DNA from 2 places in the Allofournierella sp. CML151 genome. Region 1 is predicted to be linked to the other one. Evidence: riboswitches for the same ligand, from Rfam matches in the RefSeq annotation. Region 1 holds a riboswitch; the other holds the start of a gene.
What was found. A riboswitch is a leader RNA that binds a small molecule or an ion and turns the genes downstream of it on or off. The one in region 1 is predicted to bind lysine.
Positions count from the first base shown of each region.

Region 2: linked by a shared signal. The riboswitch ahead of PH256_RS15255 (ABC transporter substrate-binding protein/permease) and the one ahead of dapA (4-hydroxy-tetrahydrodipicolinate synthase) in region 1 are both predicted to bind lysine.

Region 1 covers NZ_JAPNNW010000013.1:15,386-22,609, forward strand. Annotated here, with positions in the region: gene PH256_RS10160 (ABC transporter permease) at 1-489, opposite strand, end outside; gene PH256_RS10165 (ABC transporter permease) at 486-1,484, opposite strand; gene PH256_RS10170 (peptide ABC transporter substrate-binding protein) at 1,679-3,370, opposite strand; gene PH256_RS10175 (amidohydrolase) at 3,686-4,789, opposite strand; lysine riboswitch at 4,956-5,126, shown strand; gene dapA (4-hydroxy-tetrahydrodipicolinate synthase) at 5,227-6,114, shown strand; gene dapD (2,3,4,5-tetrahydropyridine-2,6-dicarboxylate N-acetyltransferase) at 6,193-6,885, shown strand; gene PH256_RS10190 (flavodoxin family protein) at 6,973-7,224, shown strand, end outside.
Region 2 covers NZ_JAPNNW010000005.1:99,184-106,407, forward strand. Annotated here, with positions in the region: gene PH256_RS05530 (MBL fold metallo-hydrolase) at 1-172, shown strand, start outside; gene PH256_RS05535 (hypothetical protein) at 224-535, shown strand; gene PH256_RS05540 (YbaK/EbsC family protein) at 594-1,073, opposite strand; gene PH256_RS05545 (NAD(+) synthase) at 1,234-3,156, shown strand; gene PH256_RS05550 (M42 family metallopeptidase) at 3,181-4,224, shown strand; lysine riboswitch at 4,315-4,493, shown strand; gene PH256_RS15255 (ABC transporter substrate-binding protein/permease) at 4,647-6,287, shown strand; gene PH256_RS05565 (amino acid ABC transporter ATP-binding protein) at 6,307-7,056, shown strand; gene PH256_RS05570 (branched-chain amino acid aminotransferase) at 7,140-7,224, opposite strand, start outside.

The DNA of each region.
Region 1 (7,224 bases):
CACGGCGGACACAATGGCGATGCCCAGGCTGACCCGAGTGCCTTCCCATACGCGGGTGAAGATGTCGCGGCCCAGGGTGTCGCTGCCGAACCAGTAGTAGGTGTCGGTCAGGCCTTTTTCCTCGTATTCGTTCACCACGCGGCTGCCGGTGGTGGTGGTGAGCACCTCGTCGCCGTTGAAGATGCCCAGGTTTTCAATCACTGGGATGCGGGGCGCGAAGTTCTTTTCGCTCAGGGTCTGGCTGGAATAGCTGCGGCCGCTCAGACTGGGGCCGATCACCGCCATGACCACAATGATGAGAATGAGCGCCAGAGCAATGACTGCGCCCTTGTTGGAAACAAAACGGTGCAGCACGTCGTGCCAGTAGCCCTGGCTGGCGAAGTTTGCATCCAGATGATCCTCACGGCTGCTGCGCAGGGTGAAATCCTCCGGCCGCAGGTCCGGGAGATCGGCCCGGGTGCCGGCGGGAATGGTTTGTACCTGATTCATACCTTCGCCACCTTCTTTCTGCCGAACAGTACCAGCCGCCAGCGGGCAAAGAAGCCCATGCGGCCGCCCTCACCGGTTACCCGGATGCGGGGGTCGATCACGCCGTAGAGCAGGTCCACCACCAGCATGATGCCAATGTACATGGCGCTGTAGATGAAGCTCAGGGCGATGACCACGTTGTAGTCGTTGGACTGGATGGCCGTGACCAACAGGCTGCCCACGCCGGGAATGGAGAAGATCTTCTCCACCACCAGGCTGCCGGTCATCAGGTCCACGATCAGGGGAGCCAGCACGGTGATGATGGGAATCAGCGCGTTGCGCAGCGCATGACGCAGAATCAGCGGAGCGCCGTTGATGCCCTTGCTCTCGGCCAGCAGCATGTACTCGCTGCCCAGCACCTCCATCATCTCGTTGCGGGTGAACCGGGCAATGGAGGCCATGGTGAACATGCTCAGCGCGATGCTGGGCATCACGCTGGAAAGGAACGGCGTGTTTGCGGAGTACAGCATGGGCAGCCATTTCAGCCGGAAGCCCAGTGTGTAGCTGAGCGCCAGGGCAAATACATAGCTTGGCACCGAAACGCCCAGCACCGAGATGGCGGTGCACAGGCTGTCCAGCCAGGTGTTGTGGTTCAGTGCGGCGATCACACCCAGAATGAGCCCCAGCACCGCGCCCAGGGCAACGGCCATGCCGCCCACCTGAATGCTGATGGGAAGGCGGGTCTGAATGAGCTGGCTGATGGGGGTGTTTTTGCTGATGTTGTAGCTCACGCCGAAATCACCCTGCACCAGGTTGGCCACATACCGCCCGAACTGGACCAGCACCGGCTGATCCAGACCGTATTTTTCGTTCAAGACGATGCGCTGGTCTTCGGTGAGCTTCTCGTCGTTGAAGGGGGAGCCGGGCATGAGCTGCAGCAGGCAGAACAGCACCAGCGTAATGGCCAGAAGGGTGAATACCGAGATGAGCACTCGTTTCAGAATATAACTTTTCACAAGCGATCTCCCTCTTTTGATACAGTCTTTTGATACAAGAAACCCTGAACGGGGCCGGGCGCCGCAATGCGCCCGCCGGACAAAAAAGCCGCACAAGCTTCCCTTGCCTTGCAAAGCCAAGGGAAGCTGTGCGGCATAAAATTCAGGGGGTTATCGGAATTGTCCCGCCCGCGGAACGGGCGGTTCAAAGGGCCTTAGCCCTTGGTGGCGCTCTTGAACACGCGGTTCAGAGCAACGGGGTGGAAGTCCACGCCGGTCACATTGGACTTGATCATGCAGGCATCGGCCTTGGTGTAAACGGGAACGATAACAGCCTCGTCCATGATGATCTTCTCCGCGTCGTACAGGGCCTGCCAGCGAGCGGAAGCGTCGCTTACGTACTGGCCGGTGGTGCAGTCGGCGATGATGGCGTCGTACTCGGCATTGCTCCACTTGCCGTAGTTGTTGTTGTTATCGGTGATCCACATGTTCAGGTAGGTCATGGGATCGGCGTAGTCGGGGCCCCAGCGGGTCAGGCAGACTTCGTAGTTGCCTTCCTGGATGTCCTCAACGCGCTGCTTCTTGGGCTCAACCTTGATCTCCATGGTCACGCCGGGCAGGTTGGTTTCCACCTGCTCCTTGATAACAGCGGCCACGTTCTGGGATTCGGTGGTGTCCTCCACCAGCAGCTGGAAGGTGAAGGTATCCTGGCCCAGCTCAGCCTTGGCGGCTTCCAGGTACTCGGCAGCCTTGGCGGGATCGTCGCTGCAGACATCCTGGAACATGGTCTGATCTTCCGAGAAGTCGCTGCCGTCCGGGCCGGTGGCAAACTGCGGGGGAACGGCGGTGTAGGTGGCCAGAGAGCCGTCCTTCACCACGTCCTCCACGATGGAGGTACGATCAATGGCGTGGGTCAGAGCCAGGCGCAGATTCTGGTTGGCCAGAGCGGGTACACCGTCCATGTTCAAGGTCAGGTACCACAGGTAGCCGGCGCCGTGTACGCTCAGCTCAGGGTCGCCCTGAACCTGGTCCACCTGGTCGCCGCTCAGCTTGACGATGTCCAGATCGCCGTTCTGGTAGCTCATGAAGGCCTGCTGGCTGTCCTTGATGACCTGGTAGTTCAGGCCGTCCAGCTGGACCTTGTCAGCGTCGTAGTAGTCGGGGTTCTTCACCAGGCTGAAGGACAGAGCCGCGGGCTCGTAGCTGTCCAGAATGAAGGCGCCGTTGCTCAGCACGGTGTCCGGGCTGGTTCCGAAGGTGCCCTCAGCCAGGCCCTCATAGAATGCCTGGTTCACCGGGTAGAAGGTGGGGAAATACATCAGGTTCAGGAAGTAGGGAACGGGAACGGTCAGCTCCACCTGCAGGGTCTTTTCGTCCACTGCGGTGACGCCCAGCTCGCTCTTATCCATCTCGCCGGCGATGATCTCGGCGGCGTTCTTGATCTGGCCGATGTCGCTCATCATGTAGCTGTACTCGGAGGCGGTGGCGGGATCAGCCGCGCGCTGCCAGGCGAACACGAAGTCGTTGGCGGTAACGGGATCGCCGTTGGACCAGTTGGCATCCTCACGCAGGTGGAAGGTGTAGGTGCAGCCGTCCTCGCTCACCTCGTAGCTCTCGGCAATGGCGGGAACGGGCTGACCGTCCGCGTCCATCTGCATCAGGCCGTCGGTGAAGTCGGCGATTACCTCAAAGCTGGTGCCGTCGGTGGCCAGCTGGGGGTCCAGCGAGGCGACCTCGACCTCAGTCATAACATTCAGCACGTTGCTGCCGGTTGCGGCCGCAGTGCCGGAAGAGGACGCCGCGGTGGAAGTGCCGCTGGCTGCAGCGTCGCCGCCGCCGCAGGCGACCATGCTCAGCGCCAGTGCACCGGCCAGTGCGGCGGCGCCCATGCGTTTCCAAAGTTTCATGTGTGTGTGCTCCTCTCTTTTTGGATTGGATCTTCGCAAACCCCTTGAAACGAAAAAAGAGCAGGCAGCCCGGCGGGAATCTGCCCGCCGGCCCCTGACATCTCTGTCGTTGTTTAGCGTTATACTGCGCGAAAGTGATAAAGTCAAACAGTGAGAAAGTATTTTGTGAAAATGCATAGGGATACAAGTGAAAAAAGTGTGAAAACAGGCGATTTGCTGGAGATATGTCCTTGATAAGCAAACAAAAAATCCCATAGAACTGCTTGCAATAACAAGGGCAAGCAGTTCTATGGGGAATTCAAGAAAAAAGTGTATTCAGTTCAAGAACAGTAGCAGTTCGTCTGCAGCGAGTCCGGCGGCCAGCACGCTTTCGTCAAAATCGAAGGTATCCGCATGCAGAGGAATACCGGTTCCGGTGCCCAGCAGCAAAAACAGACCGGGCAGCTGCTGCTGATAGAAGGAAAAATCCTCCGAGATCATCAGCGGTTCGTCCAGCACCTGGAGCTCAGCCAGGGCGGTGCGAGCCTGCTCAAACAGGGCCTGGTCGTTGCGCACCGGCGGATAGCCGGCCGAGAAGGCGATGGTAAAGCTGCAGCCGGTTTCCCGCTCGAGGGTGTTGGCCAGATCCCGCAGCATGGCCTCGGCGGCGTTGAACATCTCGTCGGAATAGACCCGTAGGGTGCCCAGCAGCAGGCTGGAGTCGCTGATGGCATTGCGGGCCTGACCACTGGTCAGCTTGCCGAATTTCAGCAGGCGGGGCTCCTCCGCCCGGCCCAGCAGCTCCATCCGCCGGTAGCTCTCGCACAAAAAGGCGGAAGCGGCATACAATGCATCCCGTCCCTCGTGGGGCTTGGCCACGTGGCTGCTTTTGCCGGTTACGGTCACGGTCACCTCACTGGAGCGGGCCAGCAGCGGACCGGGTCGGCTGGCGATGGCTCCGGCAGGCAGGTCCGGCCAAAGATGCCAGCCGAAGATCCGGTCGCAGTGGTATTCTTCAAACACGCCGCTGTCGCACACCAGTTTTGCGCCGCCGGTGGTCTCCTCGGCGGGCTGGAACACCAGCAGCACGTTCCGGGGCAGCTTGTCCAGCACTTCGCTCACCCGCCCGGCCAGCGCCAGCACCATGGCCATGTGGCCGTCGTGACCGCAGGCGTGCATTTTGCCTTCGTGGCGGGAGGCGTAGTCGCAGCCGCTGCGCTCGGCGATGGGCAGAGCGTCCATATCGGCCCGGAAGGCAGCAGTGTGGGGCTTGCCTGCGTCAAAGTAGGCGCACAGGGTGCTTTCGCAGGGCGAAAACAGGGTGCAGGGATACTGCTCCAGCACCCGGCGGATATAGGCCAGGGTTTCGGGCAGGTCAAAGTCGGTTTCCGGGATCTGGTGCAGGTCCCGGCGGTATTGGGTCAGCAGCTGCTGCGTCATGAAATGTCTCTCCCCTCTCAGCCGGTGGCATAGCATGGTACGCCGGCTTTTGTTTGCGTTTTGCTCCTATTATAAGGCACCCGGCCCGGATGCACAAGCGCGGAAACGCCGGGGAAAAGAAGGAAAAAGCCGTTGACTTCACCTTGATAGCGTGCTATGATGCAGATATATGGATAGAGGCGCGGGTGCGATGAACCCCACAGGAGCCGGCAGGCACGGAGCGTGGGGCGGGGCAAGCCCGCCGAATCGGCGCATCCGGGCACGGCGGCGCCGATGGGGCCCCGGGGAATACCCGCGGCACTGTCCGCGGAAGGACCGCGGGGGCGCTATCTTACCTGTAAGCGGTGGTATTGTCCACGCGCCGGTAAGGCCGCAGCGCCCTTCCGGCGCGTTTTTTGTTGTATGCAAGCTTACAAATAGAGAGAGGAGCAGCCGTTATGACCGCAAAGAATCTGAAGGGCTCCATCGTGGCCCTGATCACCCCCTTCCATGAGGATGGAAGCGTTAATTTTGAAAAACTGGCCCAGCTGGTGGACTTCCACCTGGAAAACGGCACCGATGGTTTGCTGATTCTGGGCACCACCGGCGAGAGCTCGGCCATGAGCCATGAGGAGGACGACGCAGTCTGCGAATTCGTGGTCAAGCGGGTGGCCGGCCGGGTGCCGGTGATTGCGGGCAGCGGTTCCAACTGCACTCAGACCATGCTGGAAAAGAGCCTGAGCTTTGAAAAGCTGGGGGCGGACGGTCTGCTGCTGATCACTCCTTACTACAACAAGACCAATGAGGAGGGTATGTACAACCACTTCAAGACGGTGGCGGATGCAGTGCATATCCCCTGCATTCTGTACAATGTGCCCGGCCGCACCGGCTGCGGTATCTCCGAGGATGTGGTGCGCCGCCTGTCGACCCATCCCAACATCATGGGCATCAAGGAGGCCTCCGGCAACCTGAGCTACACCGCCAAGATCGCCCGCTATGTGAACGAGGATTTCGCCCTCTATTCCGGCAATGATGATATGGTTCTGCCCATTCTGTCGCTGGGCGGCAGCGGCGTGATCTCGGTGCTGGCCAACATTCTGCCCCGCCAGACCCACGATATGGTCATGAACTATCTGAACGGGGACCGGCAGAAGGCGCTGGAGACCCAGCTGGGCCTGCTGGACGTGATCAACGGTCTGTTCCTGGAGGTAAACCCCATCCCCGTGAAGGAGGCCATGAACCAGATGGGCATGGATGTGGGTGGTTATCGCCAGCCTCTGGGGCCCATGGGTGAAGCCGCAAAGGCCAAGCTGACCGCTGCCCTGAAGGCTGCCGGACTGGTTTGAGCGCAGGGGTTTGAAAAATGGCCGGGAATGTGGCATAATAGAACGGCCAAAACAAAGCAACAAGGTGGGAAAAGACACGTGAACGCAGAACAGATTATTCAGTACATCGCAAACGCCGAGAAGAAGACCCCGGTGAAGATCACCATTCAGGAGAAGGAGCCCCTGAACTACGGCTCCGCCAAGGTGTTCGGCACCGGTGCCAAGATCGTGTTTGGCGACTGGAAGGAGCTTGGCCCCATTCTGGAGGCCAATGCGGATAAAATTGAGGACATGGTGGTGGAAAACGACTGCCGCAATTCGGCCATTCCCCTGCTGGACCTGAAGGGCATCAATGCCCGCATCGAGCCGGGCGCCATCATCCGAGAGCAGGTGGAGATCGGCGACGCGGCGGTCATCATGATGGGCGCCATCATCAACATTGGAGCTGTCATCGGCGAGGGCACCATGATCGATATGGGCGCTGTGCTGGGCGGCCGGGCCACGGTGGGCAAGCATTGCCATGTGGGCGCGGGCGCGGTGCTGGCCGGTGTGGTCGAGCCCGCCAGCGCAAAGCCGGTGATCCTGGAGGACGACGTTCTGGTGGGTGCCAACGCGGTAGTCATCGAGGGCGTGCATGTGGGCGAAGGCGCGGTGATTGCCGCCGGCAGCGTGGTCATCGAGGATGTGCCTGCGGGCGCTGTGGTGGCCGGTGTTCCTGCCCGGGTCATCAAACAGAAGGATGAAAAAACCACCCAGAAAACCGCCCTGCAGGACGCCCTGCGTACCCTGTAAGCAAAAGGCCCGGCGCTGCCGGGCCTTTTTTGACGGATCAACTTTTTGTATAATCAAATAAATAATATACAAGAAAGGGGGATCAAGATGAAAAAGAAGGTTCTGGTTATCAGCGCCAGCCTGCGGCCGGGCAGCAATTCCCATGCACTGGCCGAGCAGTTTGCCGAAGGTGCACGGCAGGCGGGCCATGAGGTGGAGCTGGTGAGCCTGCGGGACAAGGAGATCCGGTTCTGCCGGGGCTGCACTGCCTGCCAGAAAACCGGCAGCTGTGTGATTCGGGACGATGTGGCCCCGCTGCTGGAAAAGCTGCGCGCTGCTCAGGTGGTGGCCTTTGCCACG
Region 2 (7,224 bases), on a different contig from region 1:
CGTGAAGGAGGCCTGCGAGCTGGCTGCCCAGCTGGCGGTGCCCCATCTGGTGCTCTGGCACACCGAGGACAAGACCTACGAGGACCGCCAGCGGCTGTACACCGCCGAGGGCAGGGAGTATTACCAGGGCGATCTGCATGTGCCCTATGATCTGGACGTGATCGCGCTGTGAGTGAAAACGGCGCGCAGCAATAACGAAGCAAGCGAAAGGCAGGGATCGAGCATGAACGATCTGGAACAGAAATTCTTGCAGGAGGTCACCGAAAAAGCCGCCGAGGCAAAGCTGGTCTGCGGCTGGGACGGAGCGCACTTCCTGGCGTTTCTGCAAAAGCGGGGCCCGGTGCGGGCCATGGCCGAGCAGGCACGCCGGGGCGCGGTGAGCGAGGGCTTTGACCGGCTGGCCGCCAAGGGCCGGCTGGACCTGTCGCCGGAGGCGGTGGCGGCCAAAAACGACTACGCCGACCTGTTCGATGACGAGACGGTGAACTTCTTTTTGGAGGTGCTCTGCGAAAAGGGCTACTTCACCGCCGGCTGATTCTGCACACGAAAAAAGGCTCCCCCACCGGGGAGCCTTTTTTGCTGCCGCTGTTCCGTTATTCCTCCTCCCGCCAGCCCTTGCACACGTCCACCCAGCCACAGGCGCCGCTGGCGGTCTCCAGCTCGGGCAGGGTCAGCTCCACCGCGCTGGCGGCGGTGCCCGCCGCCGGATAGACCACGTCGAACCGGCGCAGGGATTCGTCCAGATAGACGGTCACGCCGGGCTTTGCGCCGAAGGGGCACACCCCGCCCACCCCGTGACCGATCAGCTCCTCCACCTGGTCGGCGGGGATCATCTTGGCCTTGGTGCCGAATTTGGCCTTGTAGCGGGGGTTGTCCACCTTGGCGTCCCCCGCGGCCAGAATCAGAATGGGCTGCTCGCCCACCAGGAAGGAAAGGCTTTTGGCAATGCGGGCGGGCGCGCAGCCCACCGCTGCCGCCGCCAGCTCCACCGTGGCGCTGGATACCGAAAATTCCCGGATGTGCCCCTCCAGACCGAATTTCGCCAGGTGGTCCCTGGCTGCTTGCATCGACATTGTGCCATCGCTCCTTTTGTTCGCTTTTATGAGATAGTGAAATAAAGTATAGCACAGATTTGCCCAAAAGGCCAGCGCCGGGCGCATTCAAAACCGGGCCGAAATGTGATATACTTACAAAAGAATTTTTAAAACAATGGGATGAGGAGAGGATCACACCATGCGATACGGGTTTGTCAAAACCGCCTGCGCCACGCCGGACATCCGGGTGGCGGACTGCGCCTACAATGCCGCCCAGACCATCCGGGCGGTGGAACAGGCCGCCGGGCAGGGAGTGGAGGTGCTGTGCCTGCCGGAGCTGGGCCTCACCGGCTACACCTGCGAGGATCTGTTTTTCCAGCCGGTGCTGCAGCAGGGCGCGCTGGACGCGCTGGACACGGTGCTGAAGGCCACCGCCCACACCTCGGTGGTGTTCGTGGTGGGTCTGCCGCTGGCGGTGCGGGGCAAGCTGTACAACTGCGCCGCCGTCTGCCAGAGCGGGCGGCTGCTGGGCCTTGTGCCCAAGACCCATCTGCCCAGCTACAATGAGTTCTACGAGGGCCGCCGCTTCACCGCCGCCCCCGCCGGGACCTTCACGCTGCAGCTTCTGGGCCAGACCGTGCTGTTCGGCACAAAGCTGCTGTTCTGCCACCCCAAGGCGGATTGCTTTAAAATCGCGGTGGAGATCTGCGAGGACGTGTGGGCGCCGCTGCCCCCCAGCGTGGGCCACGCCATGGCCGGGGCCACCCTGATTCTGAATCTGTCCGCCAGCGACGAGGTGGTGGGCAAGGCGGAGTACCGCCGTCAGCTGATTGCGGGCCAGTCCGCCCGGCTGCTGTGCGGCTATCTGTACGCGGATGCGGGCCGGGGCGAGTCCACCACTGACCTGGTGTTCGCCGGGCATGACCTGATCTGCGAAAACGGGGCCATTCTGGCCCAGACCGAGCTGTTCGGCAGCGGCATGATCGTCAGCGAGGTGGATCTGGAGAAGCTGGCGGGCGAGCGGCTGAAGAACACCAGCTTTGCGGCGGTGAACGACGAGGGCTACACCACCGTGCAGCTGGCGGAGACCTGCGCCGACTGGCAGCCGGTGCGCCCGGTGGACCCGGCCCCCTTTGTGCCCGCGGGCGAGAGCGAGCGCATGCGCCGCTGCGAGGCCATTCTGGAGATGCAGGCCCAGGGCCTGCGCAAGCGGATGGAGCACACCCGCGCCGCCACCGCGGTGATCGGCATTTCCGGCGGTCTGGACAGCACCCTGGCGCTGCTGGTGGTGACCCGGGCCTTCCGGCTGATGGACAAGCCCCTCAAGGACGTGATCGCGGTGACCATGCCCTGCTTCGGCACCACAAAGCGCACCAAGTCCAACGCGGAGAAGCTGTGCGAGGCGCTGGGCGTGAGCCTGCGGCAGGTGAACATTGCGGATACGGTGCGCAGCAACTTTGCGGACATCGGCCACGACGAGTCGGTGCTGGACGTGACCTACGAAAACACCCAGGCCCGGGTGCGCACCCTGGTGCTGATGAACCTGGCCAACCGGATGGGCGGCCTGGTGATCGGCACCGGCGACCTGAGCGAGCTGGCCCTGGGCTGGGCCACCTACAACGGCGACCACATGAGCATGTACGGCGTGAACGGCTCGGTGCCCAAGACGCTGGTGCGGCACATCGTGGCCACCGTGGCCGCCAACAGCGAGCCCGCCCTGCGGGAGGTGCTGCAGGACATTCTGGACACCCCGGTCAGCCCCGAGCTGCTGCCCGCCAAGGAGAACGGCGAGATCGCCCAGCAGACCGAGGCCATCGTGGGCCCCTACGAGCTGCACGACTTCTTTTTGTACTATGCCATCCGCTGGGGCTTTGCGCCCAAAAAGATCTTCTGGCTGGCCCAGCGGGCCTTTGCCGGAGTCTATGAGGATGCGGTGCTGGTGCAGTGGCTGCGCAACTTCTACCGGCGCTTCTTTGCCCAGCAGTTCAAGCGCAGCTGTCTGCCGGACGGCCCCAAGGTGGGCACCGTGACCCTGTCGCCCCGGGGCGACTGGCGGATGCCCAGCGACGCCTGTGCCGCCCTCTGGCTGGCCCAGGTGGAGGAGCTGGAAAATACTTTGTAACCGATTATCGGGAGGGAAAACAAGATGAACAATCAGGAATATATGCTGCAGCAGGTAAAAGCGGTGCTGGCCATCGACAGCCCCAGCGGTTTTACCAAAAACGCAGTGGATTATCTGGTGAAGGAATACAAGGCCCTGGGCTATGAGCCCCAGGTCACCCGCAAGGGCGGCGTGCTGGTGCAGCTGAGCGCGGGCGACGGCTCCATGCCCGGCGACGGCATCCTGCAGGAGGCCCATCTGGACACGCTGGGCGGCATGGTGTGCGGCGTGAAGGCCAACGGCCGGCTGCGGCTCACCGCTCTGGGCGGCATGAACCCCAACAACGCCGAGGCCGAGAACGTGCGCATCTACACCCGGGAGGGCAAGGTCTACACCGGCGTGTGCCAGCTGACCGACGCCTCGGTGCATGTGAACGGCGACTACTCCAAGACCGAGCGCAGCTGGGATACCATGGAGGTTCTGCTGGACGAGATGGTCTTCTCCGAGGCCGAGGTCCACGCACTGGGCATCGAAAACGGCGACATCGTCTGCTTTGACCCCCGCACCACCGTCACCGAGAGCGGCTACATCAAGAGCCGTTTCCTGGACGACAAGCTGAGCGTGGCCATTCTGCTGGGCTATGCCCGTGCGCTGAAGGAGAGCGGCAAGACCACCCGGCGGGCGGTGTGGCAGCACATCACCGTGTTTGAGGAGGTGGGCCACGGCGGCTCCGCCTCGGTGCCCGAGGGTGTGGGCGAGGCCATCAGCGTGGACATGGGCTGCGTGGGCGAGGGCCTGGCCTGCAAGGAGCATCAGGTGTCCATCTGCGCCAAGGACAGCGGCGGTCCCTACCACTATGACGTGGTGAGCGGCCTGGTGGCGGCGGCCAAAGCGGCCGGTGTGGACTACGCGGTGGACGTGTACCCCCACTACGGCTCGGATGTGGAGGCCACCCTGCGGGCGGGCGCGGACCTGCGTCACGGCCTGATCGGCGCGGGCGTGTACGCCTCCCACGGCTACGAGCGCAGCCACGTGAAGGGCATGATGGCCACCTTCCAGCTGCTAAACGCTTACATCGAGACCGTTTAAAGCCGGATTTGATTACAAAAAAAGACCAAGTTTTCCACAGCGGCTTGACAAGCTGTGGAAAATAGAGTAATATGGCAACTAAATTCATATCGCTGTGATAGAGGCGCGGTGTTCAAGAGTAGCACGCGGCATTCGGGGCAGACCCCCGCCGCTGCAAAAGGGAACACCGCCGAAGGAAGCGAACCCGGTCTGGGGGGGCGCTTGCCTGGGTCGGCGGAGAAGATCCGCCGGACTGTCACGAAGTTTTTTCGTGAAGCGCTATCCAAGGGAAACCGAAGGGGCGGCCCGGCCGGGGCTGCCTGCAACGTGCCGCGTTCGTTTGCGGTGCGCACGGAGACTTCCGCGGGGCTGCTTTTCGAAAGGAAAGCAGCCCCGTTTTTTTGCGTGGCGGGCAGCGGTAAAGCAAAAGGAGGAAAAACACAATGAAAAAGATCGCAAGCCTTGTGCTGGCGCTGCTGCTGTTTGCCGCCCTTCCCGGCGGTCTGGCCGTTTCGGCCGAGGGCAGCGTGCTGGACGACAACACCCTGACGGTGGCCATGGAGTGCGCCTACGCCCCCTACAACTGGACCCAGCCGGATTCTTCCAACGGCGCGGTGCCCATCAAGGACAGCGCCGACTACGCCAACGGCTACGATGTGATGATGGCCAAGAAGATTGCCGAGGCTCTGGGTATGGAGCTGGAGATCGTGCGGCTGGACTGGGATTCCCTGGTGCCCGCCGTGCAGAGCGGCACCGTGGACTGCGTGATTGCGGGCCAGTCCATCACCAGTGAGCGGCTGGAGTCGGTGGATTTCACCGCCCCCTACTTCTACGCCTCCATCGTGAGCCTGACCCGGGCCGACAGCCCCTATGCCCAGGCCCAGGGCCTGAGCGAGCTGGCGGGCGCCACCGCCACCAGCCAGCTGGGCACCATCTGGTACGACGGCTGTCTGCCCCAGATTCCGGACGTCACCATCCTCACCCCGCAGGAATCCGCCCCCGCCATGCTGATGGCGCTGGAGACCGGCCGGGCAAATCTGGTGGTCACCGATATCCCCACCGCAAAGGCGGCGCTGAACGCCTACAGCGACTTCGTGCTGCTGGACTTCAACGACAGCGAGGATAATTTCCAGGTCTCCAGCGAGGATGTGAACATCGGCATCTCGGTGCAGAAGGGCAACACCGAACTGAAGGACGCCATCAACGGTGTGCTGGCCACCATGACCGAGGACGACTACAACGCCATGATGGATGAGGCCATTGCCATCCAGCCCCTGAGCGACGGCCTGCCCGAGGGCTTCTTTGCCCAGATCGGGTACCTGCTGCAGAACTACGGCACCAACTACCTGAAGGGTGCGGGCATCACCATCGTGATCGCGGTGATCTGCACCGCCATCGGCTGTGTGATCGGCCTTGGCTGCGGCATCGTGCAGACCATCCCGGTGGAAAAGCGGGACGGCATGGGCAAAAAGGTGCTGCTGGGCGCGGCCCGCGCCGTGCTGCGGGTGTATGTGGAGGTCTTCCGCGGCACCCCCATGATTCTGCAGGCGGTGCTGATCTTCTACGGCGCGGCCTTCCTGTTCGGCTGGAACCTGGACATGTGGACCGCCGCTCTGGTGATCGTATCGGTGAACACCGGCGCTTACATGGCCGAGTCGGTGCGCGGCGGCATTCTGTCCATCCCGGTGGGCCAGACCGAGGGCGCCAAGGCCATCGGCCTGACCCATGTGCAGACCATGACCAGCATCATTCTGCCCCAGGCGCTGCGCAACATCATGCCTCAGATCGGCAACAACCTGATTATCAATATCAAGGATACTTCCGTGCTGTTCATCATCGGCGTGGCCGAGCTGTTCAGCATCCACAAGGGCGTGGTGGGCGCCACTTACGCCTACTTCCCCTCGGCAGTGATCGAGATGGCCATCTATCTGGTGATGACTCTGGTCTGCTCGGCCATCCTGCGCTGGGTGGAAAAGCGGATGGACGGCGAATCCAGCTACGCGCTGGTGAAGCAGACCGGCGGCCTGAACGCCCCTCCCTATGTGGAGCACGGCAAGCCGCGCACCGGCAACCTGGACCTGTGAGAAAAGGGGGAAGAGCAAGATGAATACTACCGAAACCGGCGCCATTGTAGAGGTGCGCCACCTGAATAAATCCTTCGGCCCGCGGGAGATTCTGCGGGACATCAACTTCACCGTCTGCAAGGGCGACGTGACCACCATCATCGGCCCCTCCGGCAGCGGCAAGTCCACGCTGCTGCGCTGTTTGAACCTGCTGGAGACGCCCTCCGGCGGCGAGATTCTGTTCCACGGGCAGAACATCGGCGAGAGCGCCAACATCCCCGCCTACCGCACCAAGGTGGGCATGGTGTTCCAGTCCTTCAACCTGTTCTCCAACCTGACCGTGCTGGAGAACTGCATGCTGGGCCAGCGCAAGGCATTGAAGCGCAGCAAGGCCGAGGCGGAGCAGAAGGCTCTGTTCTATCTGGAAAAGGTGGGCATGGCCGAATATGTGAACGCCAAGCCCAGCCAGCTTTCCGGCGGCCAGCAGCAGCGGGTGGCCATCGCCCGGGCTCTTGCCATGGAGCCGGAGCTGCTGCTCTTCGACGAGCCCACCAGTGCCCTGGACCCGGAGATGGTGGGCGAGGTGCTGAACGTAATGCAGAAGCTGGCCGCCGAGGGCATGACCATGATCGTGGTCACCCACGAGATGGCCTTCGCCCGGGACGTGAGCAACCATGTGGTGTTCATGGCCGACGGCGTGATCTGTGAGGAGGGCGAACCGCACCAGCTGTTCGAGCAGCCGAAAAGCGAGCGCACCGCCGAGTTCCTGGCCCGCTTCCGGCAGGGCTGAGCCTCAAACAGAAAACAAAACAAGCAAAAAAGGCATCGGGAAAATTCCCGATGCCTTTTTGCTTTGTGTTGAAAAAGAAGCAATCAGACCTTCACGATCCAGCCCTTTTCGTCGGGCAGAACGCCCCACTGGATACCGGTGAGGGTGTCGTACAGGCGCTGGGTCACT